3 regions of the Bacillus sp. C1 genome follow, and region 2 is predicted to be linked to each of the others. Evidence: riboswitches for the same ligand, from Rfam matches in the RefSeq annotation. Region 2 holds a riboswitch; each other region holds the start of a gene.
The links. A riboswitch is a leader RNA that binds a small molecule or an ion and turns the genes downstream of it on or off. The one in region 2 is predicted to bind lysine.
Positions count from the first base shown of each region.

Region 1: linked by a shared signal. The riboswitch ahead of lysA (diaminopimelate decarboxylase) and the one ahead of ACX5JI_RS19265 (amino acid permease) in region 2 are both predicted to bind lysine.
Region 3: linked by a shared signal. The riboswitch ahead of ACX5JI_RS07095 (amino acid permease) and the one ahead of ACX5JI_RS19265 (amino acid permease) in region 2 are both predicted to bind lysine.

Region 1 is NZ_JBTMZT010000002.1:823,910-835,007, forward strand. Features, by position in the region: gene hisF (imidazole glycerol phosphate synthase subunit HisF) at 1-563, shown strand, start outside; gene hisI (phosphoribosyl-AMP cyclohydrolase) at 560-865, shown strand; gene hisE (phosphoribosyl-ATP diphosphatase) at 878-1,201, shown strand; gene ACX5JI_RS10755 (histidinol phosphate phosphatase domain-containing protein) at 1,214-2,236, shown strand; gene ACX5JI_RS10760 (DUF4025 domain-containing protein) at 2,305-2,469, shown strand; gene ACX5JI_RS10765 (NAD(P)-dependent oxidoreductase) at 2,730-3,701, shown strand; gene pssA (CDP-diacylglycerol--serine O-phosphatidyltransferase) at 3,736-4,443, opposite strand; gene ACX5JI_RS10775 (LTA synthase family protein) at 4,955-6,841, opposite strand; gene ACX5JI_RS10780 (DUF3888 domain-containing protein) at 7,048-7,434, shown strand; lysine riboswitch at 7,528-7,710, shown strand; gene lysA (diaminopimelate decarboxylase) at 7,991-9,307, shown strand; SAM riboswitch class I at 9,418-9,527, shown strand; gene ACX5JI_RS10790 (YezD family protein) at 9,600-9,743, shown strand; gene ACX5JI_RS10795 (phosphoadenylyl-sulfate reductase) at 9,828-10,532, shown strand; gene sat (sulfate adenylyltransferase) at 10,578-11,098, shown strand, end outside.
Region 2 is NZ_JBTMZT010000008.1:51,989-63,086, forward strand. Features, by position in the region: gene ACX5JI_RS19245 (serine hydrolase domain-containing protein) at 1-556, shown strand, start outside; gene ACX5JI_RS19250 (iron-sulfur cluster biosynthesis family protein) at 679-984, opposite strand; gene ACX5JI_RS19255 (GNAT family N-acetyltransferase) at 1,081-1,590, opposite strand; gene ACX5JI_RS19260 (GNAT family N-acetyltransferase) at 1,587-2,159, opposite strand; gene ACX5JI_RS19265 (amino acid permease) at 2,289-3,752, opposite strand; lysine riboswitch at 3,865-4,057, opposite strand; gene ACX5JI_RS19270 (sulfite exporter TauE/SafE family protein) at 4,533-5,432, opposite strand; gene ACX5JI_RS19275 (VOC family protein) at 5,645-6,448, shown strand; gene ACX5JI_RS19280 (aminoglycoside phosphotransferase family protein) at 6,463-7,404, shown strand; gene ACX5JI_RS19285 (metallophosphoesterase family protein) at 7,419-8,159, shown strand; gene ACX5JI_RS19290 (hypothetical protein) at 8,231-8,491, shown strand; gene ACX5JI_RS19295 (hypothetical protein) at 8,587-8,784, shown strand; gene ACX5JI_RS19300 (DUF4030 domain-containing protein) at 8,867-9,457, opposite strand; gene pdxR (MocR-like pyridoxine biosynthesis transcription factor PdxR) at 9,714-11,098, opposite strand, start outside.
Region 3 is NZ_JBTMZT010000002.1:79,233-90,330, reverse strand. Features, by position in the region: gene ACX5JI_RS07115 (ABC transporter ATP-binding protein) at 1-538, opposite strand, end outside; gene ACX5JI_RS07110 (ABC transporter ATP-binding protein) at 535-2,289, opposite strand; gene ACX5JI_RS07105 (NADP-dependent glyceraldehyde-3-phosphate dehydrogenase) at 2,953-4,392, shown strand; gene ACX5JI_RS07100 (AAA family ATPase) at 4,617-5,297, opposite strand; lysine riboswitch at 5,456-5,639, shown strand; gene ACX5JI_RS07095 (amino acid permease) at 5,791-7,206, shown strand; gene ACX5JI_RS07090 (ABC transporter permease) at 7,263-8,462, shown strand; gene ACX5JI_RS07085 (hypothetical protein) at 8,713-8,916, shown strand; gene ACX5JI_RS07080 (NAD(P)H-dependent oxidoreductase) at 9,091-9,645, opposite strand; gene ACX5JI_RS07075 (ester cyclase) at 9,683-10,210, opposite strand; gene ACX5JI_RS07070 (winged helix-turn-helix transcriptional regulator) at 10,428-10,766, shown strand; gene ACX5JI_RS07065 (AraC family transcriptional regulator) at 10,962-11,098, opposite strand, start outside.

The sequences.
Region 1 (11,098 bases), on a different contig from region 2:
TAGAGAAAACGGCATCAAAAGTGTTCATTCCCCTTACAGTTGGGGGGGGAATTTCAACTGTTCAAGACATGTATACATTGCTAAGGGCAGGTGCGGATAAAATTTCATGTAACTCGTCGGCAGTACGAAATCCAAAGCTGATTGAGGAAGGGGCTGAGCATTTCGGTTCGCAATGTATTGTGGTCGCAATTGATGCAAGGAAAGTACAGGAAAACAGATGGAACGTATATGTAAACGGTGGACGGATTGATACAGGGATCGATGCTATAGAGTGGGCAAAACGGATAGAACAGCTAGGGGCGGGAGAAATTTTACTTACGAGTATGGATGCAGACGGGACGAAGAATGGTTATGATCTTCATTTGACAGAAATAATCTCACAAGCTGTTTCTATGCCAGTTATTGCATCAGGGGGATGTGGAAGCGCTGAACATATTGTAGAAGTGTTTCAAAGGACATCAGTAAATGCAGCGTTAGCGGCCTCTATTTTTCACTATGGTGAGTTAACAGTGCAAGAGGTGAAGCAAAAGTTACAAGAAGCAAAAATCGAGGTGAGATTATGATACCTGATTTTTCAAAAGGACTGCTACCAGCTGTTGTTGTAGAAGAGGGAACAAAAGAAATATTGATGTTAGCATATATGAATGAAGAAGCGTATCGAAAAACGCTAGAAACGAAGAAAACATGGTTTTATTCACGTTCTCGGCAAGCTTTATGGAATAAAGGAGAAACGTCAGGGCATGTGCAACATGTTCAATCTCTTTTTTTAGATTGTGATCAAGATTCGATTGTTATCGTTGTAAAGCAGGTGGGGCCTGCTTGTCATACAGGAGAAAAAACATGTTTTCATTATAAGATTATATAGGGGGAAACGGAGATGGAAGACGTACTGAAGTCTTTATATGAAACCATCGGTAAACGTAAAGAAAATCCAATTTCGGAATCATATACAAATTATTTATTTACAACTGGTGAAGATAAAATTTTAAAAAAAATTGGGGAAGAGTGTACGGAAGTTGTAATTGCTGCAAAAAATGATAATAAAGAAGAGCTTATAAAAGAAATGGTCGATGTGATCTATCACTGCTTTGTTTTATTAGTTGCAAAAAATATTCCCTTAGAAGATATGTTAGAAGAAGTGAAAGAAAGACAAGGAAAACTTTCAAAAATAGGAGAGCGTAAAGAAATTGATACGTTATAAGGGGGAGAGACAATGAAAGTGGATTATCACCTTCATTTGGAAGAGGGGCCATATTCGATAAGATGGCTGGCGAGAATAAATGAAGCGATAGAATATTATCAACCGTTAAAAGAAGATCGGCATTCGATTGAATGGTTGATGAAAACGCAAGAACGTTTGCAAAAAAGAGTACAGGACGGACCATTTACAGTAGAATGGATCGATCTCTATTTAGAAGAAGCACTGCGAAAAGGAATAAAAGAAGTGGGGATTGTTGATCATCTCTATCGTTTTTATGAAGCGAAGGAGTATTATGAAAAATATGTAGACATTAGTGAGTCAGGCCTCGGCTGTTTGCAAAAAGAATGGTTAGATCAAGTACGGGTAGCATCGCTTTCTGATTTTACAAAAGCAATCCAAGAGGCAAAGGAACGTTGGCGAAAAAGAGGGGTAGCACTGCGTCTAGGGATTGAAGCGGATTATTTTATTGGTGGGGAACAGAAATTACAAAAATTGTTGGCATTAGGTGAGTGGGATTACGTAATTGGTTCTGTCCATTTTATTAATGGCTGGGGATTTGATAACCCAGATACACAGGAATATTTTGAAAATCATGAACTACCTGTATTATATGATACGTTTTTTGCGACAGTCGAAAAAGCAGTTCATTCTCAATTATTTGATATTGTAGCTCATCTTGATAATATAAAGGTATTTAATTATCGATTAGATGAAAATATACAGATTCCATATTATGAACGAATTGCTAAGGCGTTAATCGAAACGAATACAGCAACGGAAGTAAATGCTGGATTATATTATCGTTATCCTGTTCGGGAGATGTGTCCAAGTCCGCTTTATTTACAAGTATTAACGAAATATAAAGTACCAATTACGCTTTCGTCAGATGCGCATTACCCAAATGATTTAGGAAATTATGTCCAGGAAAATGTGAAAACATTACGAAATCATGGTATTTCTCATATTGCTACATTTGAAAAACGGGTGAGGAAGATGCAATTACTTGAAGAAGAGCCCGTAACGATTTCAAAGTAAAAAATGATTTTGTGATAAAACCCTTCTTTTTGTTCAAAATAAGAACGAATGATAAAGGAGGGTTATAAATGCCGAAGCAAAATAATAAGCAGAGCATGAAAGTGACGAATCAAAGTTATACTTCCAAAGCGAATGAAGAAGTCGATTCTGTAGTACAAGAACAAATTAGTGATACGGTAGCAGAAGGAACGATTGATGCAAAGCTTGGACAACAATCTAATGAAGAGGAATAAGAAAAAGGGGGATATGTATCTCCCTTTTTCTTATTCGGCTATTTGCGGGCAGTAAGATCCCCGCTTTCAAGATTCAGAGAGAAGCAAGGGGGGGCAGGTTGCCCGTAAAGGCCCGATTGGTGAGGGTTGATTAAAGTTTCACTTTATGAAAAAAAGTATTGTTTTTTAGAACTGTAATCAAATTTCTTGGCTTTTTTTAGTTAGATTTCTTACAATGTAATATAGGGAATTCCTATTTTTAATAGAAGAGGTGCTTCGTAATGGCAAAAATATTAGTAGCAGGAAATATTCCAGAAATCGGATTACAGTTATTACAAAATCATGAAATAGAAATGTATGACAAAGAAGGATTAATTAGTATTGAAGAATTAGCAACACAGGTTAAAGGTAAAGATGCACTGTTAAGTTTACTTTCTACAAAGGTAACGAAAGAAGTCATTGATGCAGCGCCTAATTTAAAAATTATTGCCAACTATGGTGCGGGTTACGATAATATTGATTACATGTATGCGAATGAAAAAGGGATTGCGGTTACAAATACACCGAAAGTTTCCACAGAAGCAACGGCAGAGTTAACATTTGCTCTTCTTTTAGCAGCTGCAAGACGAGTTCCAGAAGGAGATACATTATGCCGTACACTAGGATTTAATGGGTGGGCACCGCTCTTTTTCCTCGGACGAGAAGTGTATGGGAAAACAATTGGAATCATCGGTCTTGGTGAAATTGGAAAAGCAGTTGCCAAACGTGCACAAGCATTTGGAATGAATATTATTTATACAGGCCCAAATCGTAAGCTAGAGGCAGAAGTAGAATTAGAAGCAACGTATGTAACGTTAGAAGAATTGTTACAAACAGCAGACTTTGTTACGATTAACTGTGCGTATAACCCAAATCTTCACCATATGATTGATGAAGAACAATTTAAAATGATGAAGAAAACATCATACATTATAAATGCAGCGCGTGGCCCAATTATGAATGAATTAGCGCTTGCTCAAGCGTTAGAGGCGAATGAAATTGAAGGGGCAGCTCTTGATGTATTTGAATTTGAACCGAAAATTACAGAAAGATTAAAAGGACTGAAAAATGTTGTTCTTACTCCGCATATTGGAAATGCAACGTTTGAAACGCGGGATGCTATGGCTGAAATGGCAGTGCGTAACATTTTAGCGGTATTAGAAGGAGAAGAACCATTAACGCCTGTGAAACAAAAAATAGTAGTTACAAAATAAAAGAAATCCTTCCGAATGATCGGAAGGATTTCTTTTATTTTTCTTTATTTGCCCGTTTTTTATGAGATGGTCTTTGTCTAAGGAATTGAGATAACATAAACAAAATATAAAGTGAAATAGCAACGAATAGAAATACTGAAATGTTACCAAAACTTGTTTTATACATTGTATAAATACTACCAATTAAAAATAGTGTAACAATGATACTGTATCGTGGAATTGGCACATCTTTTAAACTTGGGATACGGATGCGACTTACCATTAAAAATGCAAACGTTACAAATACAGTAATAAGGACAATTTTTGGAATGGTATGTGAAAACAATGTTAAGAAGGCAACAAGTCCTCCTGCTGCAGTAATAGGAACGCCAGTGAAATACTTCATAGAAGTAGAGGAAGGCGTTACGTTGAATCTTGCTAAGCGATATGCTCCAAATAGAGGGAATAAGCCTGCTATGTATAGTCCAATAATTCCATAATTAGAAAAGGAAGTATAGTACATTAAAACTGCAGGTGCAGCCCCAAATGTTACAACATCTGCTAATGAATCGAGCTCTTTTCCCATTTGTGAATCAACACGTAGTAAACGAGCAACCCGTCCGTCAAGACTATCTAACATCATCCCGATTAGTACTAAAATAGCAGCTGATTTATAATACCCTAAAGATGCATAGCCGATTGATAAAAATCCACTGTATAAATTTCCGAGCGTAAATAAGTTTGGAATTGCTGCTCTATACAAAATCTGATCCCTTGCTTTCTGTAATGAATTCTTAATTAGTGTATGAAAGTTTACTCATTTTATCATACCATAAATTTCTTTCCGCGTACGAAAAAATTCCCATTTTGTGAAAGATTTCATAATGTGAAACTGTATGTAGTAATGTAGTTTAGTAAGGCCAGTTTTCAGAAGTAGTGTATCCTTCTCCTAACTTTTTTATTTCTGCGGAGCCTTCAGTTGAAGTACGGAGATTACTACTATATAAATCCATTTTGATGTTTTGGTATACAAGTTGCTTTTATCACGAACAAAAGGTGACTTACATCCATTTTATCTTTGTTTTCATCCAGCATGGGGCTAAAAAAGGATCTGATAGCTTTTATATATAGTCGAATACTCTATCCTGTGTAAAGGGTAGGTTTTATATCGGGTTTTAAATTGGTATTTATATAATAAAGTCATTATATTTATGAAAAGCATTTTAGTTAAGATAGAAAAAACCTCAAGGTGTTATTTGAGGTTTTTTCTAAAATTATTCAAATTTAGTTATCATTGTTCCTGTTTTATATTTATTGTTAGGATCAAACCTTAATAAATCTCCATAAATAAGTTTATCGGAATAATCCAATTCTGTTTTTGCTTTTTCAATATAGGGCCGGCAATTTGCTGAATCAGTAGGTTCACCTGTACTTTTTTTGTAACACATATTTTTTGTATAAGCATAATCGTTTGTTACGAAACTACCATCACGCATAACCAGGAGTGATTGCTCATTTTTTGTGAATAAATCAGTACCAAATTCAATCGACTGGTTCGTTTTGATCCCAAGTAAATGGAGTAGTGTTGGTTTTATATCAACTTGTCCAGATACTTTGGAAATCATTTTGCCCTCTTGACCAGGAATGTGAATAATAAGTGGTACACGTTGTAACTGCATCGAATCAAAAGGTGTGATGGATTCTTTCCCGAGAAATTGAGCCAGAGCAGCATTATGGTTTTCAGAAATACCGTAATGATCGCCATAAATAATAATAATTGAATTATTATATAGCCCATCTTCTTTTAATCGATTAATAAATACTTTAAGAGCTTCATCTGTATAGCGAACTGTTGGGAAATAACGATTTAGTACACCACTTTCAGAAGTATATTCATTAATATATCGATCTTCTGGATTTAACAGAAATGGGAAGTGATTGGTTAATGTAATAAATTTTGTATAAAACGGTTGTGGTAAAGATTTAAGTTTAGAGATCGATTGTTCAAAGAACTCCTTATCTTTTAGTCCCCAACCGACAGACATTTGTTCTGTTCCTGTATAATCATTTAGGTTAAAATAACGATCGTATCCGAGTGCTGGATACATTACATCTCGATTCCAAAAGGTTTTATCATTGGAATGGAAGACAGCAGAATAATATCCATATTTCTTTAATTGTTCAGGGGTTGCGGTGTATTCATTGTTTGCATGTGTAAAGAATACAGAGCCGCGGTCTAATGGATATAATGAATTTTCTACAATAAATTCAGCATCGGATGTTTTTCCTTGTCCAGTTTGATGATAAAAGTTGTCGAAGTAATAACTATCTTTTATAAATTGATTTAAAAATGGAGTAATTTCTTCTCCATTTATTTTTTTGTTGATAACAAAATTTTGAGTTGATTCCATTGAAATTAAAATGACATTTTTACCTTTTGCGATCCCGAATAAATTTTTATCAACTTGTGTATCTTTTGAATTTACATAATTTTTAATTTCAGAAAAACCGTCGCCACTTGCAAATACACGCTCTGTAGACGATTTAGACTGAAGGGTAATGTCAAATAGGTGATATGTGTATAGGCCTAGATTTTTCACAACCGTTTGACGATCGAAAGAGTGTGAAAATAACTGCGGTTTATGAATGACAGAAATGATCATTTGCAATGCTAGTAAGGCTGTTACACTACTAAAAAAGCTTCGCTTTTCAGAGCGAGATAGCGGCGTGTTATCACAAAAGCTTGGGAACTTACGTGAAATAAATATGAGAATAATGGCATCCGCAAATAGAAGTAATGTCTTGTACGTAAATAGTTCTTTAATACTTGTTCCTAAATCAGCCATGTTATTTGTTTGGAATAGCACAGGGAATGTAACAAAGTCATTATAAAAACCATAAAACATCGCATTTCCAAATAAAATAAATGACAGCAAAAAGCTTATGCCAATAATAATTCGATTTCGATATTTAGATGCTAATAAAGCTAGACCAAAAAATAAAAGCAACGAAGCAATGGGGTTCAACAAAAGTATCATTTCTTCAAAGAAGCTATCAATTTTAATATCGAAGGCTAGCTTGTACACAATATATGTTTTAATCCATAATAAAACGACTGCAACAAGTGCAAATCGTAATTTTGGAAACAAATGTTGTAGCATAATATACTCCTCTCTTACTATACGTGACAGTCATATATAAGAGTGTTCTTCTTATATATGAACTGTCTTTTATTTTTATAATTATTATACTATGTGTACCATTATACGAAAATAAAGTAGAATTGTGGATGGTTTTCATAAGGATTGGTTAGAAAAAGAGGAGTTGGGTGACAATAACCGTATCGCATTTTGATACGGAGGTTATGATGAAAAGGTTATTTTGTTTCATGTGTAGCGGTTTTTTATTATTTTCAAACTATACAGTTTTCGCGGAGCGGTATGATGTACCTTTATTGGAGGATGCCCTTTATTCTGTGTTGTTTCCACAAATAAATGTAGCGATTCAAAAGCATTATGGGAAACAAAAACCGTATGAATGTCCGAAGATTGTTAGTTTGAAAAAAATGTATAGTGGTACATACTTATTTCAAGCTGTAATTGAGGTAACAAAATATGAAGCTATAGGTGGGAAAGTCCTTCCCCCATTTGAAAAAATAAAAATTACGTTTGATAATGATGAAGGAGAATGGACTGTAAAGAAAATAGAGATAAAGCATTTACCAAAGGATACGAAATTAAATTGTAAAAAATAATGTGAAAAATTGTTTGACAAAGAATTTATTCGTTTGGTATTGTTAATACCAATATAAGCTGTTTGAAAATTAAATAGTTTTACCTCATCTACTCTCAAAGGTAGAGGCCGCGATAGGAAAGAGTAAACTATGGGAGATTTAGTGGAATCTGTGATCATAGATTGAAAGGGACTATTGCCGAAATATAAGATTGACCACGTCATTCATATATTGGGACTACATTGAATAAATGTAGTACTGTCATAAGATTTTATTTTATGGAGAGCTATTTGGAGATGTTGATGCGGTTTCTTATTTGAGAAGATAACAACTCGTTTATTTTTTCATGATACATGATTCCTAATAAGAAACGCGTGTGAACATTGTTCCGCGCGTTTTTTGTTTACCCTGCGTGAATGGAAAATAAGATTCCGTCCCTTCAAATGTAAGAAGTTAGGTGATTCATGCCGATAAGGCCTAATTGCTGAAGGTTAGTAATCAAGGGGAACTAAGGGCGCGCTGCAATGAATAGAAGATTGGGGTTATGAGTTTTAGGAGAAATAAGGGAGGAATTCAAATGTATTTACACGGCACAAGCCGAATCAATGAGCAAGGACACTTAGAAATTGGGGGATGCGACACAACGCAGTTAGCTAAGCAATATGGGACACCACTTTATGTATACGATGAGGCTTCTATTCGGGAAAAATGCCGCGCGTTTCATCGTGCTTTTCGTGAAAGTGGGTTCTCTTACCAAGTAGCTTATGCAAGTAAAGCGTTCTTGTGCATGGAGATGTGCCGCGTAGCTCGTGAGGAAAAGATGTCATTAGATGTTGTTTCTGGAGGAGAACTATTTACTGCTTTGCAAGCAGGATTTCCTGCCTCACGTATTCATTTTCATGGTAATAATAAAACAAAAGAAGAGATGGTAATGGCGCTTCAGGCGAATATTGGCTGCTTTGTTGTAGATAATTTCTTTGAAATGGAAATATTACATGACTTAGCAGAGCAATATGGAAGAATTGTAAATATATTAATTCGGGTTACACCTGGGGTAGAAGCTCATACACATGAATATATAACAACAGGGCAAGATGATTCGAAATTTGGTTTTGGAATTTCTACAGGTCAAGCAAGACAGGCGATTCAAATCGCGCTAGAGAAATCAAATTATAATGTGTTAGGTATTCATTCGCATATTGGATCACAAATCTTTGAAACAGCAGGGTTTGTTCGAGCGATTGAAGTATTGCATAAATTTTTAGAAGAGATACGAGAACAGACCGGTTATGTTGTAACGGTGTTAAACGTCGGTGGTGGTTTTGGTATTCGCTATACAGAAGCTGATACACCACTTACACTTGAGACATATGTGCACGCTGTAACAGATGCAGTGAGAGAACAATTTACAAGAAATCATTATCCTCTCCCTGAAATATGGATTGAACCAGGGCGTAGTATCGTTGGGGATACAGGCACAACAATTTATACAGTAGGAGCTGTAAAAGAGATTCCTGGCATTCGTAAATATGTGTCTGTTGATGGAGGAATGACAGATAATTTAAGACCAGCTCTATATGGAGCGCGTTATGAGGCGACGTTAGCGAACCGAGGGAAAGCGGCGGCTGAAGAAGTTGTTTCAATTGCTGGAAAGTGTTGTGAGAGTGGAGATATGCTTATTTGGGATATAGAGTTACCGCAAGTTGCTTCAGGGGATCTGTTAGCAATTTCTTGTACAGGAGCATATGGATATTCTATGGCGAATAATTATAACCGTATTCGTAGACCAGCTGTAGTATTTGCAAAAGATGGAACATCGCAAGTCGTTGTTGAGCGTGAAACATATGACAATATAATTGGGAACGATCGCATACGTATAAAAGAGCTTGTATAGTCAATAAAGAGGAGTTGCTTGAGATAGGTAGCTCCTTTAAAAGAAAAAACAAAATATATCGGAAAACTAGGATTGAAAAAAATCAGAATTATGATAAAATACAAATACAAAGCTTATCAAGAGAAGCGGAGGGAACTGGCCCTACGAAGCTCAGCAACCTGCTTAATAGGAAGCAAGGTGCTAAGTCCAGCAAAATGGTGTCCATTTTGAAAGATAAGGTAAAATATATTACCGAACAGTCTTTTCGAAATGGAAAAGATTTTTTTTTATGAATAAAAAAGGGGGGCTGTTCGTGGGAGTACGTGGACATTTTGACGAAGTAGCGGAGAAGATTCAAACGATGCTTGCTGATATGAAATATGGTTCGATTACAATTGTTGTGCAAGATGGAAAAGTGATCCAGCTTGAGAAAAGTGAAAAGGTACGCTTAAAGTAAAAAGCGCTGACTAGAAAAACTAGAGGCGGTTTTAATCTATTCATTAGGTTAAAACCGTCTTTTTGCGTTACAGGGGGAAAAAACATGTTGACGTATGAAACGTGGCAAGATGATGTCGTTTCTTTTTCGGAAGAAGATGAAACAAAAGGAGCGTTGCAAGTATTAGAGTGGGCCTATAAACATTATGAGGATGAAATTGTATATGCGTGTAGCTTTGGTGTAGAGGGGATGGTTTTACTGCATCTTATAAACCAAGTAAATCCATCTGCGAAAGTTGTATTTTTAGATACAAACGTTCATTTCCAAGAAACATATGAATTAATTAAACGGGTGCGCGAAAAATTTCCTGATCTTCAAATCATCGAAAAACAACCTTCGCTCACATTGGAAGAACAAGTAAAAGAGCATGGGGATAAGTTATGGGAGCATAATCCAAACCTTTGCTGTAAATTAAGGAAGATTTTACCACTTGAAGAATCTTTAGTGGGTGGGAAATCTTGGATTTCGGGGTTAAGAAGGGAACAATCTGAAACTCGTAAGCATACAAAGTTTATAAATCAAGATCATCGTTTCCGATCTGTTAAAATTTGTCCGCTCATTCATTGGACATGGAAAGAAGTGTGGCGTTACGTATTTAAGCATCATTTACCTTATAACCCTCTGCACGATGTTGGGTATCCAAGTATAGGCTGTGAAAAGTGTACGTTTCCTGTAGGCGAAGGGGGGGACTCAAGGGATGGGCGATGGGCTGGCAAGACAAAAACGGAATGTGGTCTTCATTATCAATAAAGACTGAATGAATTTTAAATGCATGGAAAGAGGGGGATCAGGAAGATGAGCAAAGCACTAGTAAATCGTGTTGATGAAACATATGAAATAAAGAGAATTACAAAAGAAATTGAATTAGACAAAATCGCTTTAAGTGATTTAGAGCTCCTTGCAGTAGGGGGATATAGCCCGCTTACTGGTTTTTTAAAGAAAGAGGACTATCAATCCGTAGTAGAAACAATGCGTTTAGTAAGCGGTGATGTATGGAGTATACCTATTACACTACCAATCACAGAAGAAAAGGCGCAGCAATTTCAAATAGGTGAAGAGGTCAGGCTTGTGAAAGAAGGGGTTACCTATGGTGTGATTCAAATTGAAGATATCTTCACACCAGATAAAGGGAAGGAAGCGTTGCTTGTTTATAAAACGACTGATGCCGCTCATCCAGGTGTAAAAAAAATATATGACAGGCCCAATGTTTATGTGGGAGGAACGATTACACTTGTGAAGCGTTTTAAAAATGATAAGTTTGCTTCTTATCATTTAGATCCAAGTGAAACTCGTGCTGAATTTGCAAAACGTGACTG
Region 2 (11,098 bases):
GAACTATTCGAACACGAATACGGTTTTAGCTGGTCAAATTATTCAAAAAGTAACAGGGGATACGTATGCGGAGCAAATTAGGAAACGTTTCATTGAGCCGCTTGAGTTAAAAGAGACATTTGTAATGGAAGCGAGTCCTCACATTCCTGGTGAGCACGCTACAGGATATAATATGGACAGATCAGGTCATTTGTACGATTTAACAGAAATGAATCAATCATGGGCAAACGCAGCCGGAAATATGGTTTCAACAGTTAAAGATTTGACCACTTTCTTCAGTGCACTGTTGGGAGGAAAGCTTTTAAATCAAGAGATGATGGATCAGATGCTCACAGCAGTAGATTCACCGATTGGCAAAGTCGGACTAGGGATTTATGAAGAGAAAACACCGGACGGACAATCATATTGGGGGCATGCCGGCGGTACTTTTGGATTTGAAACGAGAGTCGGTGGACCTTTAGGAGGTGAGCATATTTTTGTAACTGCCATCAATGCAGTAGGTCCGGAAGTCATCGAGGGGCGGAATGAAATTTTCAATAAGGAGTTTGGCCGTTAAGTTTCAAGTTGACACATGCCCCTTTATACAAGGGCATGCGGTGGTACCATAAGCATTATTTATTGCCCGAAATCTAGTGAAAAGTTCCCCCATACTTCGATTAAGAAACATGGGGGAACTTTTCACTTTTTAATCGATAAACCATATACAAGCGTTTCACTAGGAGTCGTAATACTAAAACCTGTCGTTTTATAATCAAGTTTTAATGTATCGCCGATATAGTCTTTTGTAAAATCATCCATTTGAATGATAAGCTGTGTATCTTCATAAACAACTTCATTTGCGTTATATTCATCAAAAATTAAATCAACATCAACAAATATACTACAAGAATTCGTCATCGTGCCTCTAATACGTATGATGTTTTTGTTAGTAGCGTTGAGTGTATGTAGTACTGCTTTTGCATCATCAGTTACGCGAATGTTCATAGAATCCCAACCTTTGTCTATATTTCTATTCTATTATTGCAAAAACATGGGGAATAGGGAAGTAAAGGGATTCAATGAATGATAAGCAGAGAGGGATCACGATTTGAAAAGTAAGGATGGAACTGTAAATGTTTGTGCTAAACATAACTCGTCATCACTTATTTTCTCAACTTCTTGATACTTTATCTCATTCTTTTGGTAGAACTTTTTCCAGAAGTTCACCGCTGTTGTATTGTTTTTTAATTGCATGACATAATAAGTTCCTTTGTACTGTTTTAAAAGTTCTAAAATTGATAGCTCTGCTATCTTTTTTCCGCGGTACGCTTTTAATAGGAAAAAATCGTTAATGCAGAAGTCTGTTTCAGGAGCTGTGAATGGTGATTTCGCGAATAGTAGAAACCCGACATATTTTTCTTCATATACAATGAAGTAAGGCGAAAGCTCTTCACGTTTACAAATAAGTTCAAAAGCATCAAATTCAAAAAATCCATTTTCATTTGGATGAAGGGTAGGGGAGAATTCGGATAAATCATGTAAATATAGAGCATAGAAATTTTTTAATATTTCTATTTGCTCTGTAGAAGCAGCTTCAAGGGTAATGTTCATTTTAATCCCGCCTTTTGTAAAAATAACTCCTTTGTAATCTGAAAGTACAGCATACCTTCATACTCTTGGAGAGATTCCTCTAAGTTTTGCACAGTTTCTTTAAATTGAAATCCAAGCTTGTCTAATACATGAATAGATTTTTTGTTTTCTGGGAAGACAGAAGCGATGATCCTTTCTAGCCCAATTACTGAGAACGCATATTGCAAAAGAGCAGATGTCGCTTCGGTGGCATAACCTTTTCCCCATGTATCAGGAGAGAGTGCATAATATAGTTCAGTTGAAGTTGGTTCAAAGTCCGATGGTCCTAATCCGCAATAGCCGATTAATTTTTGAGGAGACTTTTCTATAATAGCAAGGTTAAATTTAGCAATATGATTTACAGAGTTTATTTTATTCATGTCGATGCTCCAGTAAATAATATCTTCAATTTCTTGAAGAGAATAAATCGGTTCTGGAATATAGACATTTACTTCAGGCTGTTTTTGTAATTCGTATAGGGCAGATGCATCGTGGATCCTATACGGACGTATATGTAGTCTTTCTGTTTCAATTTGAGCATTTATAAACATGTCGCACCTTCTTTATATTTAATTTCTTACATGTAGTACACCATTCGACATAAAAGGGATATATCCTTTGAATGTGAACTATAAACAAAAAAGTCAGCAAACATCGTTGTGTTTGCTGACCCGTATCATTTAAAGTTCACATTTATCAAGAGGAATGACTTTTGTTTTCTTTGTAAATTTATATCCTAACCAAAGCGCAAGGAACAGTGGTAAACCAATATAAGAAACGAGTACACCGTTCCAGTCGATAGATTCGCCCATAAATGCACCATAGTTTTGTCCAAGAATAACAATTACGCAAAGTGAAAATGCAAAGATTGGACCAAATGGGAACCATTTTGCTTTATACGGTAAATCATTTAAATCTTTCCCTTGTGCGATATAAGCTTTTCGGAAGCGATAATGACTAATTGCAATTCCGACCCATGCAATAAACCCAGACATTCCAGAGGCATTTAATAACCAAATATATATAGCACCGTCGCCAAATAGGGAAGCTAGGAAAGCGGCGCAGCCAACTACGGAAGTGGCGATTAATGCATTAACAGGTACGCCGCGGCTATTTAACTTACCTAAAAATTTTGGTGCTTTTCCTTGTCTTGCTAAATCCCAAAGCATACGAGTTGAGGCGTACATGCCTGAGTTACCAGCAGATAAAACGGCAGTTAGAATAACGGCGTTCATGACAGAAGCGGCAAATGCAACACCTGCTTTTTCAAAGACAAGCGTAAATGGACTTACTGTTACGTCACTTGCGGCAAGACTTTCGGTTGTATAAGGGATCAATAGACCGATAACAAGAATCGCAAAGATGTAGAATAATAGAATACGCCAAAAGATGGATCGAATTGCTTTTGGAATACTGCGCTCTGGATCGGCAGTTTCACCAGCAGCTACACCTAATAATTCAGTTCCTTGGAACGAGAAACCAGCAGCCATAAATACACCGATAATTGCCATGATGCCACCGTTAAATGGTGCATCCGCAACAGTGAAGTTTTTAAAGCCAACAGGTTCACCGCCCATAATGCCAAAAATCATCATAAATCCAACGATTAAAAAGATAATAACAGTAACTACTTTAATAAGTGCGAACCAATATTCTGCTTCACCAAACCCTTTAACAGATAAGTAATTTAAAAGAAACATAATGATTAAACAAAGACCACTCCAAATTAAAGAGGGGCTATTTGGGAACCAAAACTTCATAATTAATGTTACGGCTGCAAGTTCAGCGGCAATCGTAATTGCCCAGTTATACCAATAATTCCAGCCGAGTGCAAATCCAAGTGACGGATCAACAAATTTTGTTGCATATGTGCTAAAAGATCCAGCGACAGGCATGTAAGCTGCAAGTTCTGCTAAGCTTGTCATTAAAAAGTAAACCATAATTCCGATTGCCGCATATGCGAGGAGAGCTCCGCCAGGCCCTGCTGTATGAATGACACCACCGCTAGCAAGAAAGAGTCCGGTACCAATTGTACCGCCGAGAGAAATCATCGTAAGGTGACGAGATTTTAATCCGCGTTTTAATTCACCTTGTCCTTGTGTAGATTGTTTTGTAGAGGTAGCTTGATCAGCTATGCTATTCATGTTCAACACTCCTTTTCTTGTAAGATTAGGAAGGAACGGGGAGAAAAGTACAAAAAACCGCCAAAGGAATTTGGCGGAATGTTTCACAAATAACCACCCCATCATACCCTTCCGTTAAGATAGCACCCCACATTTACACGGTATTTTGTAAACGTGACAGTTCTGTTCCTATTCGAAGACAGCCCCAGTCTATATTTCCAGAGAAGAAACACAAACTTCGGCAGCATTTCCTTTCAAACGGAATCATTGACATTCTCTGTGTCTCAGCCGTCCTACTAATAAAAGCCGCAACCTCTACCTCATCGGATTGATGAGGATTTATTCATTGCTATGATTTTTAATATATGGCAATTGTAATTAGTTTCTGAAAATATTGCAAGGAATTTTTGTAGGAAAATATCAAAACCAATCGGTTATTGTATAGGAAACGTTTTCAAAACTCCGCCCGAACCTACTTTCTATGTAAAAAAATGAAGAAAAAATTGTTATACAAATGTTTCGCAAAAAGATATGGAAATTCCTCTAAAATTAAAAGAAAATTCAGAAAAATAAATTCGACATTATTTATAAGCAAAGTAAAGAGTGCTAAACAAACTAAAAAAGGTAAGCAAATGATACATTTGCTTACCTGGCTATTTCACAACTATTTTTGTTTTATCCCGCTATTTGCGGGTAGTAAGACTCCTACCTCAAAATTCAGTGATGCCCGTAAAAGCCCGATTCGTGAGGGCTAATAATCAGTGGGGGATGAAGAAAACCGCCATTGATTAACATTTCACTTTATGGCAAAATTTGCTTTTGTCCAGTGGTATATCCAACATTTTGTTTTGCCGATTCGGCATGATTCCGAACTGAAATGAAAAGTGCAATAATAACGACAAGGCCTACCGCAATATAGGAAAGGTTAATAATTGTTGGATCCACTTTAAATGATGTAAGTAGGGTACGGATATTTGTAAAAATAATGAGTCCACCAACGAGTACACCAAGTAAATGCGAAGGCACAATTCGCACTAGCCATGCAGCGATTGGGGCTGCAATAATACCGCCGAGCATAAGCGCAAATACCCAAAACCAGCTTACTTGTTCCCAGCCTAATGAAATGAAAAAGCCGATTGTTGCAGCTAAAGATACTGGAAATTCACTTGTATCAACGGAGCCAATGACTTTTCGTGCTTCATTTCCTCGTGCAAGTAGTACTGGTGTTGTAATTGGTCCCCAGCCGCCTCCGCCAGTTGAATCAACAAACCCAGCAAACAACCCAAGTGGTATAAGTTGCTTACTAGACATACGCTTATTAGATTTAATAATCTGTTTTTGAATAATAAATCGCAATAAAATGTAGACACCTAAAGTGAACAAAAAGAGTGAAATGTACGGCTTAATTACATCTCCAGGTAAGTTGCTTAAAAAACAAGCACCAACAAATGCACCGATCGCACCGGGCAATGTCAGTCTTGAAACGGTATATTTATCAACATTCCCAAAACGAATATGAGATACGCCAGACGCTGCAGTCGTAACAACTTCAGCTAAATGAACAGATGCGGAAGCGACGGCAGGTGCAATGCCAAACATTAATAATAATGAAGTGGACGTTACGCCGTACGCCATTCCAAGTGCTCCATCAATCAGTTGAGCAAAAAAACCAATAATAGCAAAGATAATTAATTTCTGCATATAAAATCCCCCTGTAATAATAAATGAAAAAGGCTCTTTTCTCGTGTGAGAAAAGAGCCTTTGGTTTTTCCAATCAGCTTAATTTCAATTTTTTATTATTATAATGCATATTAATCATATAAATCAACTAGGTTTTTAATAATTTTTAAAATTGAATGAAATGAAAGAATAATTATATAATAGAGAGATGAAAATAAGAGGAGGGGAAAATCATGTTAGCATTTGATCATATCGTTCATGCTGCCAAGTGCACACCGAAAGAAGCAGAAAAACAAATGGAGGAACTTGGATTCCACACTGTGCAAGGTGGCGAGCATACAAACTGGGGAACGTGGAATAGCTTATGTTATTTTGATTTATCGTATATTGAATTTTTAGCAGTGCAACATGAAGAAAAAGCAATACAAGCGGATAATCCACTCGTTCGAGAAACTGTAGAGAAATTGCAGAAGGGAGAAGGAATCCTTCAAATTGCTCTTCGCACGGATCATATCGAAGAGCTAGCTGTAAAGCTTGTGGAAAAAGGATTGCAAGTAAAAGGGCCACTCGAAGGAAAGCGGATGAGAAATGATGGACACCTTATAGAATGGAAAATGTTATTTGTGGAACAAGAAAGAGAAAATCCGAAATTTCCTTTCTTTATACAGTGGGAAGAATCTGATGAGAATAGAAGGTTAGATTTACAAAACGTAGGCGTCATTGCCCCGCACAGTAACAATACAAAAGAAATACAGAACATATATTACGCTGTGAAAAATGTGCGAGAAATTGTAGAGAGATGGAAGGAGATTCTTGAAGTACAAGTAAGCCATTCCGAAGTTCATAAGGAATGGAATGCACGTTGTCAAAGGATATTACTTAAAAATGTAAACATCCAATTTTGCGAACCAATCGGTGAAGGTTTTGTCCAGGAACAGTTAGTGAAGTATGGGGAATATCCTTTTGCGATTGAACTGCAAGGAGTGAATAAGCAGAAGAGTGAAAAACAAGTGTTAGGTAGTACGTACATATATTAACCGGGGGAATCTATATGAAAGATGTATTAAGAGCATTAGAAAAACAGTTAAATTGGCCTCGCATTGTAAAATGTACTGCTATCCCAAAAGGTTTTTCATTTGATGAAAAATATAAAATTGAGCTCGAAAATGATCAGCATTATTTTATAAAAGTATGCGATATTTCAACGAGTGAACGTAAGCGTGAAGAATATGAATATATGAGTCGTTTTCAATCATTCGGAATACCAATTCCCAAACTACTTCATTTTGTAAATATGATTAACTTAAATCGATGTGTACAAGTGTTTGAATGGATTGAAGGAGAAGATGGGGAAGATATACTTCGTACATTGACTGAAAAAGAGCAATATTTAGCGGGCAAAAGGGCGGGAGAAGTATTAAAGACAATTCATACCGTAAAGAAAAATAATGTAGAAGAGTCTTGGGAAACGTATCGGTGGAATAAATACGAGAGATACTTGCAAGCATTAGAAGAATATAAGACTGATTTTATCAATCTAAAGTCGGTGTTAAACTTTGCGGAAAATCATAAACATTTATTGCGCGGTCGTCCGATCGTATTTTTACATGATGATTTTCATCCAGCGAATATTATGATTCATCGGAAAGAATTTCGAGCTGTCATTGACTTTGCGAGATTTGATTTCGGAGATCCGATCCATGACTTTTACAAAATGTCTTTGTTTACAGTTGATATAAGTATACCATTTGCAGTTGGACAAGTTCACGGGTATTGCGGCGGGGAACCATCCCTTCACTTTTGGAAATTATATGCATTGTATGCGGCGATGATTTTTCCGGCGGATATTGTATGGGCAAATCGAATCACACCTAATTTGCTAGATGGAATGAAAATGAGGTTAAGAAGGATTGCAGAAGAACATAATGATTTTACGTCTTATATCCCAAGTTGGTATAAATCTTTTAATAAAGATATAATAAATATAGAATAATAGGAGGTGCCCATATGGATAAAATAGCAGTTATTTCAGATATTCATGGTAATATGCCTGCGCTAGAGGCAGTTCTTGAAGATATAAAATCAAGAGGGATAGAACAGATTATTTGTTTAGGTGATTTAGTAGGAAAAGGGCCACAGTCTAGTGATGTAATTGAGCGGATTCGGAAAGAATGTGAGCATGTTGTAATGGGAAACTGGGATGATTTTATCACAAAACCGACCGAATTTGAGACGCTGAAGTGGCATCAAAGTCAGCTGACAGAAGACCATGCGGATTATTTAAGAGGGTTACCATTTTCAATTGAGTTTATCATGAGCGGAAAACTCATTAGAATGTTTCATGCATCACCTCGAAGCTTATACGAAAGAATTCAGCCGTATGCTTCAAGAGAAGAACGCATAAGCATGTTTGAAAATAGTAATCTTACAGAAAATATAGAAGGTGAAAGAAAGCCAGATGTCGTTTGTTATGGAGATGTTCACCAAGCATATGTGCAAAGTTTTAGGGGGAAAACATTATGTAATGCTGGGAGTGTAGGGAATCCGCTTGAGATTACACAAGCTTCCTATTTGATTTTTGAAGGGGTATACGGCCAAAAAGAAGCAGCGAGTTTTTCCATTCAACTTGTTCGCGTTCCATATGATATTGAACTCGCGATACAGTTAGCGAAAGAAGTTGACATGCCGGAACTTGATGCATATATTCAAGAATTGACTACAGCTAAGTATCGAGGGTTCAAAAAATAGATTTATGTATTTGAGACGGTGTAAAAAGCGCTTCTAAAATAAAGAGTCATTTACAAAAGGGGTGAGTTTCTTTGTGGGAAGAAACAAATGCAGAAATTCTTGAAGTTGCATTTTCAAGGTATGTTTTCGGCAATGAGTTCACACAAGGAAATTATAGGAGAAGAATAAAAGTAACAATTCAATTCACCTTGAAAAACGGAGAAAAAGTAATTGCTACAAGGAAAGTTTGGACATATGCAAAAAATAGATGGATGTTTGAAAAGGGAAAGTGGGTATCTATTTTTTATAAAACGGATAATCCTAAAAATTTCAAATTAAAATATAACATTTAAAAGTGAATATTACCGTGTATGTATATATTTATTTTTAAATGTATCGTATAATTATTTTATACATAGAATTTTCTGGGAAATTAGGAGGTTATTGTATGAATAAAAACTTTAGGATCTTAATGAAAATCACACCGCCTCTAAGTATATTCTTCATCATAATTGGCGTAACCCTTGGAGTAATAGGAGCGTTGGATCATAATATAAAAACAATAACTGGATCACTATTTATCATTGCACAAGCTGTACTTGCTCTTGTATATACGAAGAATTTTAAGAAAATATGGGGGCAATAAAATCAAAAAGACTGGACTCATATCCAGTCTTTTTGATTAAGTACAGACTTATTTATACGCAAGCATTCTGTTCGTAAATTTGTTAGTTAATTTTCTGCTTATCCTGGCTATACACTTCAATTGTATACAAATCATTTTCAATCCATTTTTGTGCTTGCTTTGTTGTAAGTAAAGCATCAATTTCTTTTTCAATCTTCTTCCCGAATTCTTTAGCTTTTGAATCAGTATTATTTATAGGAGTATATATAACAAACGGAATAGGTTGGTCCAATTCTATATAAGCTCGCATTCCAAAATCTTTGTATCCTTTTTTCTGGAACAATTCCTCATAGATATAACTGTAAATATTGCTCCATCTGTTCTCTATTTTTACGATGTCCATATTTCTTTGACTAACGTTAATCGTATACGGTTTAATGTCTTGGTTCTTGAACTGAGTATTAATCTCTTTTTTTAACTGACGTACATTTACAGTATCAGCTATTTCTAGATATACGATTCTTGTTGTGTCCTCCATGGAAGCACTAAGAAAGTCTTTTTCATTCACCGAATTTACAACAATGTCCATCACTTTTGCATCTTCACTTTTTGGTTCTTCTAGTTCACTTTGTTGACAAACATATAATAAAAAGATTAAGGAAAGAAGCGAAAATAACCTTGTTCCCTTTTGCATCTCAATCCCCTTTCTGTTTATTCTTTTTATATTATTGAATAATATAAATCTAGTGTATAACCTTGATTCATCTAAAGTAATGAACCACTTTCAATTTAGAATTCTGCAATATAAATAAGAATCCTCTTTATTGTAAATGAATGTTTAAAGGCTTTGCTTCAGTCAAGAGGGAGAGCAACTAGCAAAAAGCAAAAAACGACTGGTGGGAGCTAATAATCAGTGAGGAGGAAAAATCCCCACTGGTTCATGTCTTACTTTATCTTTCACAAACCTTAAGAGCAGCGTGTAAACGAGAAATCCCTTCCTCAATTTGATTCATATCTACTTTCCCATATGATAAACGAATATAACCATCTTTTGCTCCGAAAATACTGCCAGGCATAAAGGCTACTTGTTGTTTTAAACTTTGCATAATCAGCTGTTTTTCGTTAATAGGGTCTTTTAATTTTCCCCATATGTAAATTCCACCATTTGGGTTTGAAAAAGAAATTTCATCTTGAAGATAGGAGTTTAAAGCATCGACAAGTGTATTTCTTTTGTGGGCTAATTGAGTTCGTAATTGTTTCATATGCACATCAAAAGGGACAGTTTCAAAAAATTGTTGCATGAGCCACTGAGGGAATATGCTCATTCCTAATTCCATTTGGTGCCGTGCATCTGACAACCTTTCTATTACTGACTGCGGGGCGACAAGCCAACCGATTCGAATCCCGGGCGCAATCATTTTGGATAACGAATGAACATAGATGACAGTTCCGTTCTCATCAATGGACTTCAAAGTTGGACAAGGCTGCCTGTTTTTTAGTGTTAGTAAACTGGATGGATCATCTTCAACGATTGGAATGCGTAAGTCTGCACAGAGTGATAACAATTTTTTTCTCCGATTCGGATGAAGCATTGTACCTGTTGGGTTTTGGAAATTTGGATTTAAAAAAATCATTTTAATTCGGTGCTTCCGATATAGCTCTTGTACGTCCTCTGGGTTGATTCCATGTTCATCAACAGGCAATGGAAAAATCCGAATCCCTGCTGATTGAAAGAGAGGTAATGAATAACAATGTGATGGGCTTTCAAAAGCAACTGCATCACCGGGATTTAATAAACATTGAACGATAAGATGAAGTGCTTGTTGTGCCCCAGAAGTAATCATAATCGACTGTTCGGTCGCTTCAATCTTTAAGTAATCTTTCATATATTGCGCTGCCGCTTGTCTTAATGGTAGATAGCCTTGTGGATGATCATAGCTAAGTGATTGCGTTAAAGGTTGCTTATGTAAAATATTTTGCAACTGCTCATGTGGAAATAGATTACAGCCAAGTTCTCCATTTGCGAAATCAATGATATCTTTATTTTGCTGTACTTGTTCGCGAATATGGCGAAGCAGTGGTAAATTCGGTAAAAAAGTACCGCCTTCTACGAATCCCCTCCAGTTTGGCGTTAATGTAGGAGAAACGCCCCACATATGTGTGCTCACACGTGTGCCTCTTCCAGTTGTGCTGTCCACAATTCCCATAGCACGCAGTTCATTATAAGCGGTTGTAATTGTACTCCGGTTCACATTCAGTTGGATCGCTAATTTTCGTTCCGAAGGGAGAAAACTACCAGGAGGAAGCTCTCCATACATAATGCGCCTTTCAATAA
Region 3 (11,098 bases), on a different contig from region 2:
TTTTATTCGATGCCTTTTGTAGATAAAACTGTTTACCATATGCAAATAAAGATACAACTAACAATAATGCAAAATACCCTCCGCCAAGTAAAAGCAATCGTTTCATCTCTGGTTCATAAAATGAATATACTTCTTTCGCTGTTAACATTTTCGCTTTATACACTTGCGTCGCTTTCCCGTTTTGAACTGTAATCATATCGCCTTTTACAGAGCGCGTTCCCTCTGCTGCAATTTTGTTAGGTACAAAATAATACGTGAAACCAACTTGTATAACATGAACTTCTTTTCCTTTTTGTTCTCCTTGTTCAAAACGGTCGCTTCGCTTATACCAAGCCCCGTTATACAGTACAGCATCCTCACCTTGCTCCGTTTCATACCAAGGCTTCTCAATTCCAACAATATGATCATCAATCATTACCTTTGCCACAAATGGGCCTGCAAGTTCTGCAATCACGAAAATAAATAACATTGCCAGCGCCGCAAAAATAGTTCCCTTTACTTTCATCGCGTATTCAAATAACCGCCTTGAAACACTCATATTTTCACCTCACCCTCTATATCTTCACCTTGCTGCCTTTCAAACTGCTCTTTATACCAACCATCATTCGAAACGAGTCTATCATGCGTTCCTTCTTCTATAATTTCACCATTATCCATAACGAGAATCCAATCTGCATGCTGCACAGCTGATAGGCGATGCGTTGTTATAATCGTTGTTTTCCCGCTTCTTTCGCTTCTTATATTTTCAATAATCGCTGCCTCCGTCCTAGCATCTACAGCTGATAAGGAATCATCTAAAATTAAAATGTCTGGATTTTGAATCACTGCTCTTGCAATCGAAATTCGCTGCTTTTGCCCGCCAGATAAAGAAACGCCTTTCTCTCCAACAAGCGTCTCTAACCCTTCCGAAAGAAACTCCAAATCTTTTTTAAATGCTGCAATTTCAATCGCCTTTTCAAGTTCCTCCTGACTTGCTTCCCTATTTCCAAATACAATATTTTCGCGTGCTGTTTTTGAAAAGAGAATGTGCTCTTGCGGGACATACCCAATCCAATCCCTTACGTTTTCAGTCGAAATTTCGTCAAGTTTTACATCCGACACTGTAATATTCCCTTCTCCAAGTGGATACTGGCGAAGGAGTTGGCGAACGAGGGTCGTTTTACCACTTCCTGTTTTACCAACAATGCCTAGCGTTTCTCCTTGTTTTAATGAAAAAGAAATATTTTTCAAATGCATATCAGATGAATGTGGATACGAAAAGGAAACTTGATCAAAGTCGATATACGCTGGTTCGTGTACACGCGCTGGCTTTTCTACGTTCTTCACATCCGGCTCGTAAGCTAACGTTTCATTCACACGATCTAGCGAAGCATTTCCGCGCTGCATAACATTAATTAATTCACCAATCGCAAACATCGGCCAAATCATCATCCCAAGGTAAACGTTAAAAGAAACAAGCTCACCAAGCGTAACCTTTGATTGAAAAACTAAAAACGCTCCGTATACAAGACCAATTAAATAACTAAGACCAACTAGCATCTTCACCGTTGGCTGAAACAGCGCATCAATCCTTGCAACTTTCATATTTTTTTCATATACATCTGTTCCGAGCCCATGGAATCGTTCTTCATCCGCTTTTTCCTGTACATACGCACGAATAACCCGCACACCCGCGATCGATTCGAGTACTTTATCATTCATATCACCAAACGCATCTTGCGCAACCGTAAAACGTTCATGTAACTTCTTCCCATATATATTCATCGCATATGCCATAATTGGCAAAGGAAGAAGTGCTGCAATGGTAAGTGGCCAACTAATCGAAAACCCCATCATAAAAACAATCGTTAACATATACAAACTAGAATCTACGAGTGTCAAAATTCCGAAACCAGCGGTCATAGAAAGCGCCTTTAAATCATTTGTCGCCCTTGCCATTAAATCACCAGTACGATTTTTGTGATAAAAGGTCGGTGTCATTTTCAGTAAGTGCCCCATAAATTTGGAACGCATCGTTCTTTCCAGTACGAATGCCCCGCCAAATAATTGATGCTGCCATACATAAGTGAGTATATATCCAGCTATTGTCGTCACGATTAACACCCAAATATATTTCATAATGACTTCACTCGTTAAGGATCCTATTTTGATATGATCAATCGTTAAACCAATTACCTTTGGAGGAATAATCTCAACTATATTTACAATTAAAAGTGCTCCAATCGCGATACTATACCTCTTCCAGTGTTCTTTAAAAAACCATGCTAACTTTTGTAATACCGAAAACAATGAAATCTCTCCCTTCTCAATTTTGTTTCACTTAAGTTTTTTTATCCACTATCAAACCCCCCACTTTACACCGCGCCAACTATACTGTCTCATCATAACTTCTCACCTTTCGTAATGTTCTACCTGAACCATACGACGTATGGAAACAACCAAAAATAAGGACAAAAAAAGCATACCGCCGCTCGACGATATGCGTAAAAGCGCATAAAAGCGTACGTCACGATATACGCAACGTACGCTTTTAAAAAACAAAAAGCACTATCTTTCCGTACGGTTTGCGTAATGATATGAATATTTTCCACCTTGTAATGCAGCTACACCAGTCATATTTACCATTACAATCATTACGCACACCTCCTTCATTTATTTTCCATTTTTTATTTTATAACTTAAAAGAGTTTTCTGTCAATTATTTTTTCACCTTAGAATAAAATAATCAATAATCACAAAAAATGAAAGAAGTGCAATACAATTTTTCAGCATAATATAAATCCTTTTTCATTTCATGAACAATTAAGGAAAAATACTGTAAGAAAAGGCATACAAAATAAAAATTACATAAGAAATCGTTTCCATAAACATTTTATTTGAAAAATATTATCAAACACCCTACAATCACCATATACTCACTCTTACAAGTTGCTATTTTTAGGAGGATTAATCATGACAACTAGCAATACGTACAAATTTTATTTAAATGGAGAATGGAGAGAAAGCTCTTCTGGAGAAACAATCGATATTCCATCTCCATATTTACACGAAGTAATTGGAAAAGTACAAGCGATTACTCGCGCGGAAGTTGACGAAGCAATCGCTTCAGCACAACAAGCTCAAAAAGAATGGGCTGAGGCTTCGCTTCAAGATCGTGCAAAATATTTATATAAATGGGCTGATGAGCTCGTAAATATGCAAGATGAAATTGCCGATATCATCATGAAAGAAGTCGGTAAAGGTTATAAAGATGCAAAAAAAGAAGTTGTTCGTACAGCAGATCTTATTCGTTACACTGTAGATGAAGCTCTTCATATGCACGGAGAAAGCATGATGGGTGATAGCTTCCCTGGTGGATCTAAATCTAAACTTGCAATTATTCAACGTGCACCACGTGGCGTAGTTTTAGCAATCGCACCATTTAATTACCCTGTAAATTTATCTGCTGCAAAACTTGCACCAGCTCTTATTATGGGGAACGCTGTTATCTTTAAACCAGCAACACAAGGCGCAATTAGCGGTATTAAAATGGTAGAAGCACTTCATAAAGCAGGTCTTCCAAAAGGACTTGTAAACGTAGCAACTGGACGCGGTTCTGTTATCGGTGACTACTTAGTAGAACATGCTGGTGTAAATATGGTATCGTTCACAGGTGGTACAAATACAGGTGCTCATTTAGCGAAAAAAGCAGCGATGATTCCGCTTGTATTAGAACTTGGCGGAAAAGATCCTGGTATTGTACGCGAAGATGCTGACCTAGAAGAAGCTGCAAAACATATCGTAAGCGGTGCGTTCTCATATTCTGGTCAACGTTGTACTGCAATCAAGCGCGTACTTGTACATGAGAATGTAGCAGACAAGCTCGTTAGCTTACTAAAAGATCAAGTAGCTGCATTATCTGTTGGTTCTCCAGAAGAAGACAGCACAATCGTCCCATTAATCGACGATAAATCTGCTGATTTCGTTCAAGGGTTAGTTGATGATGCAGTAGAAAAAGGTGCAACAATCGTAATTGGTAACAAACGCGAGCGCAACTTAATCTATCCAACATTAATTGACAATGTAACGGAAGAAATGAAAGTTGCTTGGGAAGAGCCATTCGGTCCAATTCTCCCAATCATCCGTGTTTCTTCTGATGAAGAAGCAATTGAAATTGCAAACAAATCAGATTTCGGTTTACAAGCAAGTGTCTTCACAAAAGACATTAACAAAGCATTTGCAATTGCAAACAAAATCGATACTGGTTCTGTTCAAATTAATGGACGCACAGAGCGTGGCCCTGACCACTTCCCATTCATCGGTGTGAAAGGTTCTGGTATGGGAGCACAAGGTATTCGTAAGAGCCTTGAATCTATGACACGTGAAAAAGTAACTGTATTAAACTTAATGTAATATGTTAGAAGCTGATCTCAGATTGTAGATCAGCTTCTTTTTATATAAACCATTCTTTTTAGGTGGGAAGAGAGCGTCCGGCCGTGGATAGGAGCGGTCAGTGCCTTTTTTGACCCCATGCCAAGTAAAAACAAAAGAAGAAAGCGAGTGGAGATTTCCTTTTATTTTCATTGCCACGACGTAAATGCTTGAAAATAAAATAGGTACATGTATGTGTTAAAAAATCAAGTTGAATATATATTCTTTCCTTCACTTACCTCATATGTTTTAGGGCTACTATTTATTACCCAATCCGTTACATGCCCCAATAAAGGTACATCATAACGACGTTGTTTCTCATCATTCAAGTTAGACAAAATCTCAAAAATACTTTCTACATTTTCTTTAATACTAACCGCATCTATAAAATGAACAACCTCAGGCGCAACAACATTCATATGTTGAAAATACTGTTTTTGCGGTTCTATAAGACTTAGATGTTTTTCAAAGTTACTTCGTCTTCGGGTAGTATCATTTTCTTTCCTTTTTCTTAATTCGGTTGCGCTTGTAGAAAGATGAATGTACCTATCCGGAAATCCTATATGTTTTTGTTTCATTTGATTTACATAAAACTCTTTCAAAAACGGTAAAGTTTGTGGAAACTCCCCCTCATAAATCCAGTTATACCAAATGGGCTGAAAAATATCTCCATCAAATAGAACGATATCATACAATTTTCGTTTTTCTTGTGCGATTTGCCACCTTTCAACTTGCCTTTCGAGATACCAATTTTCCGGTTCAGGATTAGGGCGCTGAAATAAGAAATTTACTTCTGGAATCACATAAGCATTGTATAATTCTGCAATCTTTAGGCACGTTGTCGTTTTACCAATGCCACTTGCGCCTTCCAAACAAATGAAAGTCATATTGTACCTCCGTTCCTTCATACTGTTTCATTATTCTACCTCATTAATTTCACAAAGTATTCCCTATAATCTGATTATTACTATATCCATTGACGTATAAAAATTCATTTGTTACCCTTGATGATGTGAATTGAATATATAAATCCTCATTCGTATCTCGGTGAGGTAGAGGTTGCAGTCATTAAGAGTATCATTTCAGGAGATGTAGTGGCATCGATGAATGAATGAGAAAGGAATGGTTGCCGAAGTGAGAAGTGTCCCACTGTGCATTCTTGCTGGGTCTGCTATTTAATAAGTGCAGAACTGTCACAAACAACTTGTTTGTGGAGAGCTATCGAGAGGTATGTCGTGGGTTTCCTATAAGATAGAAAGCACGTTACGACAATGACACGTGCTTTTTTTGTTTTGTATGAGACTTACCTTTCTTCCCTTTCCGGAAGACATACATATCTCCTCGCTTGACTTGGTTATACTAACTTTGGAGGTATTTTTTATGCAACAAAAAAAATGGGGCTTTTGGGTACTAACAGCTTTTGTTGTCGGTAACATGGTTGGCGCTGGTATTTTTATGGTGCCAAGTACGTTAGCACAAACAGCAAGCCCGCTCGGTGTTACATTAGCTTGGTTAACAACAGGGTTTGGTGTTTTAATGCTAGCTCTTGTTTTCGGTAATTTAGCAATTCGTCGTCCTGATTTAACGACAGGACCACAAAGTCATGCATATGCTTTATTTTCATCACCAAAAACGAAAAAAATGGCCGGATTTAGCATGGTATGGGGCTACTGGGTTGCAAACTGGGCAAGTAACGTTGCCATTATTACATCGTTTGCAGGTTATTTATCACTCTTTTTCCCAATTATGAAAGATACACGTGTCCTATTTGCAATCGGCTCTTTCGATGTAGAAGTTGGAAAACTGATTACATTCTCGATTTGTTCTTTCTTACTATGGGGAACACATATCATCTTAACAAACGGTGTAAACGGAGCTGGGAAATTAAACTTCTTAGCAACAACAACGAAAGTAACTGGATTCCTTCTATTTATTATTGTTACTTTATTCGCATTTCAAGCTTCAAAACTTGGCCAATGGTACACGCCAATCATTGATAAAGAAGGCGCTTCACACGGACTACTGTCACAAGTGAATCTAGCTGCCCTTACAACATTATGGGCCTTTATCGGGATTGAGTCAGCTGTCCTTTTATCAAACCGTGCTAAATCTCCAAAAACGGTAAAACACGCAACTGTAGCTGGATTATTGGTAACTATTTCTATTTATTTAGGAATTACAATTTTAACAATGGGTGTTCTTCACATTGATACATTGCAAGCTTCTGAACGTCCATTAGCGGATGCACTAAATGCTGCAATGGGTCACGGCGGCGGGAAATTAATGGCCTTACTTGCGCTTACTTCCCTTTTTGGTTCTATTTTAGGCTGGATTTTATTAAGCTCAGAAGTACCGTATCAAGCAGCAAAAGAAGGATTCTTTCCTTCCTTCTTTGCAAAAACAAACAAAAAAGGAAGTCCGATTTATTCACTAAGACTGACGAATATTATGTCGCAAGTCTTCTTGTTCTCAACACTATCAGGGACAATTGCTGAAGCCTATACATTCGTTATTACAGTCTCAACTTTAGCTTACTTAATCCCTTATCTCGTCTCACCAATCTTCCAGTTAAAACTAGTCGCAACTGGTGAAACATATAAAAACGAAATGGGTTCACGAATTATAGATGGTATTATCGCAGTCATAGCGCTTTGTTATGCACTATGGGTGATTAAAACTGGGGCTTCAGATATTAAAACATTCCTGCTTGGAATTGGTTTATTCGCAATCGGTTTTGCGTTCTACCCATTAATGAACCTTGATAAAAAACGAAATAAAAACGAGCAAGTTGCATAAGCAATTTGCTCGTTTTTATTTTTAAACCTGTATAATAGAAGCGAGAGGTGAAAAATATGTCAATTGAAACATTATGGAGCACTCGTTTTCAAAAACATTTTCAAAACGTCATCATGTATTTTACGCGTATGATTAGCGGTTTACTATACAGCTTCATCTTTATCTCATGTGTAGGCGCATATTATTATGCGGAGTTGCTTAAAACATCTCCTTCTAAAGAAATCTCGTTATTACTCATTATAACTGTGCTTACAATCATAATAACGAGATGCCCAATCCGTACGTTTATCCAAAAGCCTGACGCCGTCTATTTACTGGCGCTTGAAGAAAAATTAACATCTTATTTCAAACAATCTCTTCTATATAATTATGTCATGCAGCTATTTCCATTGCTATTTACTTTTCTAATCATTGTTCCATTAGCAATGCAATCATTACAAATAACGATACCTTTTTTATGTACTATATTTTTTATTTTAATGCTTATTAAAGCCTGGAATATATACATACACTGGATATGGCGCGATCAATATAATGGACAAATTTGGTTTATCATTCGCATCACTTGCAATGCATGTATTTTGTACATGCTCTTTCAATCTGTATCAGTTATATTACTAGGTGCCGGTTTCTTACTTCCAGTCTTTCTACTTATTTATACAATGAAACAACCAACAAAACGAATCGGCTGGGAATATATCATTGAACAAGAAGAAAAAATGGACATGCGCTTTTACCAATTTGCAAACTTTTTCACCGATGTCCCACAGCTCAAAAAACAAGTAAAACAAAGAAGATGGTTAACAAGTTGGTTAGAACAGATATTACATAAAAAACAATCTACTTTTTTATATTTGAACACTTTATCATTTTTACGTGCAAATGATTATTTTGGCATATATATGAGATTGACCATCATCGGTTCTTTCATTTTATATTTCGTACCAAACATATATGCAAAAGGCGCTATCACTTGTTGTCTCTTATATATGACCTCTATGCAACTTCGTACGTTATGGAAATATTTTTCGGGAAATACTATTGTAGCATTATATCCTATCTCGCACGCTACACGGATGAATCAATTTCTTACTCTTATATTTTCACTAACAATCGTTCAGTTAACCATATTTGTAGTCATCTTACTTATGAGTGTACAGTCGCTTTTTCATGCTGTTTTTATCGCCTTAATCAGTATGCTTTTTATTAAATTTATCATTGTACCAAAAACAAAAAAACGAATTTCTTCTTTTTAAAATGAAATTCCCTATTACATGTACAAAACAGGAGCTAGAGGGCTCCTGTTTTTTGTTAGCTAGTCGATATATTTGAAAGATCATTGATAAAATTTTATTCACCACTTTATCCAATACACTCCCGCTAATTTCTAATCACTTTTTTAGGCATTTCTCATATAGTGAAAATGACTAAAATTTTCTTGATCGTATGAATCATCCATCAGTTACAAAATGTTTGACCACATATATAAAAGATGGGAGCCTGACTATGAACAACACTCAAACTTCAACGCCCCCAAACCACTCTGAGGAAAATAAAAGAGAAATTAGCTTACAAACGTTACGGGTCATTGGACTCATTGTATTAATTAGCGGTTATATCCTTGTCGCTCTGTCTGAAGTAGGTGAGCTGAAAGATCTTTTAACAAATCCAAGTGCTGGAAATAACCTATTTCAAAAAGACGTTTTGTAAAAAAAGAGGACCTATCCACCTTCTTTAAAAAACGTAACCATTTATTCCTTTGGCTGGACAGACTTTTTGAAGTTATGGACTCAACTAAAGAACTATGAAAACTGACGTAAAAGGTCAACCTTATTTTCTGTACATACTAAGGTTGGCCTTTTAAGAGTTATTTATTTTCAAAATTTAAGAAAGCTTCACTACTTCTTTTACATGCATATCAAGTTCTGCTAAGAACGTATCAATCTTAGGATTTTTAACGACGTCATAGCATGCAAAACTTTTCAAAGGACTCATGCCAATAAATTTCTGTACTCGGTGCAAATGACTGATTGTATCTTCTAAGCTCTCACCTTCAAAAAATTGTGCGTGATTCTGAAATGCTTCTTTTGGTGCATTCCACGTTGTAGAAAACATATATTGTTTCTCCGTCAATAATCCTCCTGCCCCGTATTGCTCTCCTCCTTTAAAAAAGAGACCGTATTCATACACTTCATCCATATACGTTTTAAATAACCCCGGAATACTAAACCAATAGATTGGTGTTTGATAAATAATAACATCTGCCCATAAAAACTTTTGTTGTTCTTCCTTAACATTGTATCCGTCTTGAATAATTGTAGTTTTCACATGATTCTTTTCACTAAGTAAATTGACCATGCGATCAACTAACGTTGCATTTAATTTCCCTCCTTCTGCACTATATTTTTGATGACCATTTATGATTAGTATGTTTTTCATCTTATTCGGCCCCTTTATTTTTATTGAATACAATCATTTAATTTTCAGCTACTACTCCAAGCTGCTGCATAAGAGTAAGGTTGTCTTCTAAATGCCAGTCTTCCGTAATTTTCCCATCCTTAATACGCAAAATATCAATTGCGAAAAAGTTAATTGGTTTCCCATTATGCGTTCCTGTAAAGGATAGACGAGCTGTAACCTTATCACCAACTACTAGTAGATCTTCAATCTTACAGCGAATATCTGGAACAGCTTTACGAACGTTTTTTGCCGCAAACGCTAAACCTTCAGGACCTTGTGGGCGCCCTTTCGGTAACGTATTATCAACGAATCTCTCCGTAACTGTTTGTGGAATAAGCTTCTCATTACCAGTATCCCAAAATGTATAGAAACGCTGAGCAGCATGCACCATTGATGTAGCTTCCTTTTGACTTAAGGATGGAGCGATTGTCATTGTTTTCGGTTCTAAAGACCCTTTCAATAATTGAATCTCACTTTTTGAAGCAGACGTTTTTTGATTACTACATGCAGTAATTACAATACCGATTGCCACGAGACAAATGATAAGAAAACAAAACGAACGCCAAGACTTGCTAGATTGACTTGTTCTTTTCAAAATAGTCACCTCCTTCATAAAAAAGTTTTGTAATCCTTGATGCTATTGTATATGCAGTAAATTCCCTTTTGGAAGTAGTGATATTTTTTTCATATAGTTACCTTTTAGATATCTTTGTGATAATATAAAGCAAATTAATAAAAAAATTTTTATGGAGGCTATTTTCATGGATACGATTGATCCAATTATATTGACGAAAGGTTCACCCGGTATACCTTGTCCGATTGCTAAGACACTCGACGTAATTGGAACAAAATGGACATTTTTAATTATTCGTGATCTTCTTATTGAAGGAACATTACGATTTAGCGACTTACTAAAATCAATGGATGGAATTAGTCCAAAGACACTCTCCCTACGCCTTAAAGAATTAGAAAGTCAAGGTATTGTAACAAGAAAAGTATACCCTGAAGTTCCTCCCCGGGTAGAATACACATTAACGGATAAAGGCAAACAATTAGAAGGTATTTTCATTGAATTAAAGCGTTTCGGCTTAACTTTATAGAGTACCAATGTAGCGTAATCGCAAATAGTGAGATAAAAAACAAACAGGAAATCTAACAAAAAGCCCCACCTTAAGTACAAAACTATAGGTGAGGCTTTTCAAAATACGACTAACATTTTAAATACATAATATTATATTTTTAAGATTCAAAAGAGAAATACCTTCCAGATAACATACTAATGGTCCTTACCCTCTTTATTTTATCGGTACGCAAATTTCACAATAATCACGATCAACCTTTTCCTTAACATACCTTTCAAACATCGGTCTACTATCAATTTGATAGCCACAGTTTAGTAGTTCAGAAAAAATATCAGTCCATGCTTTTTGAA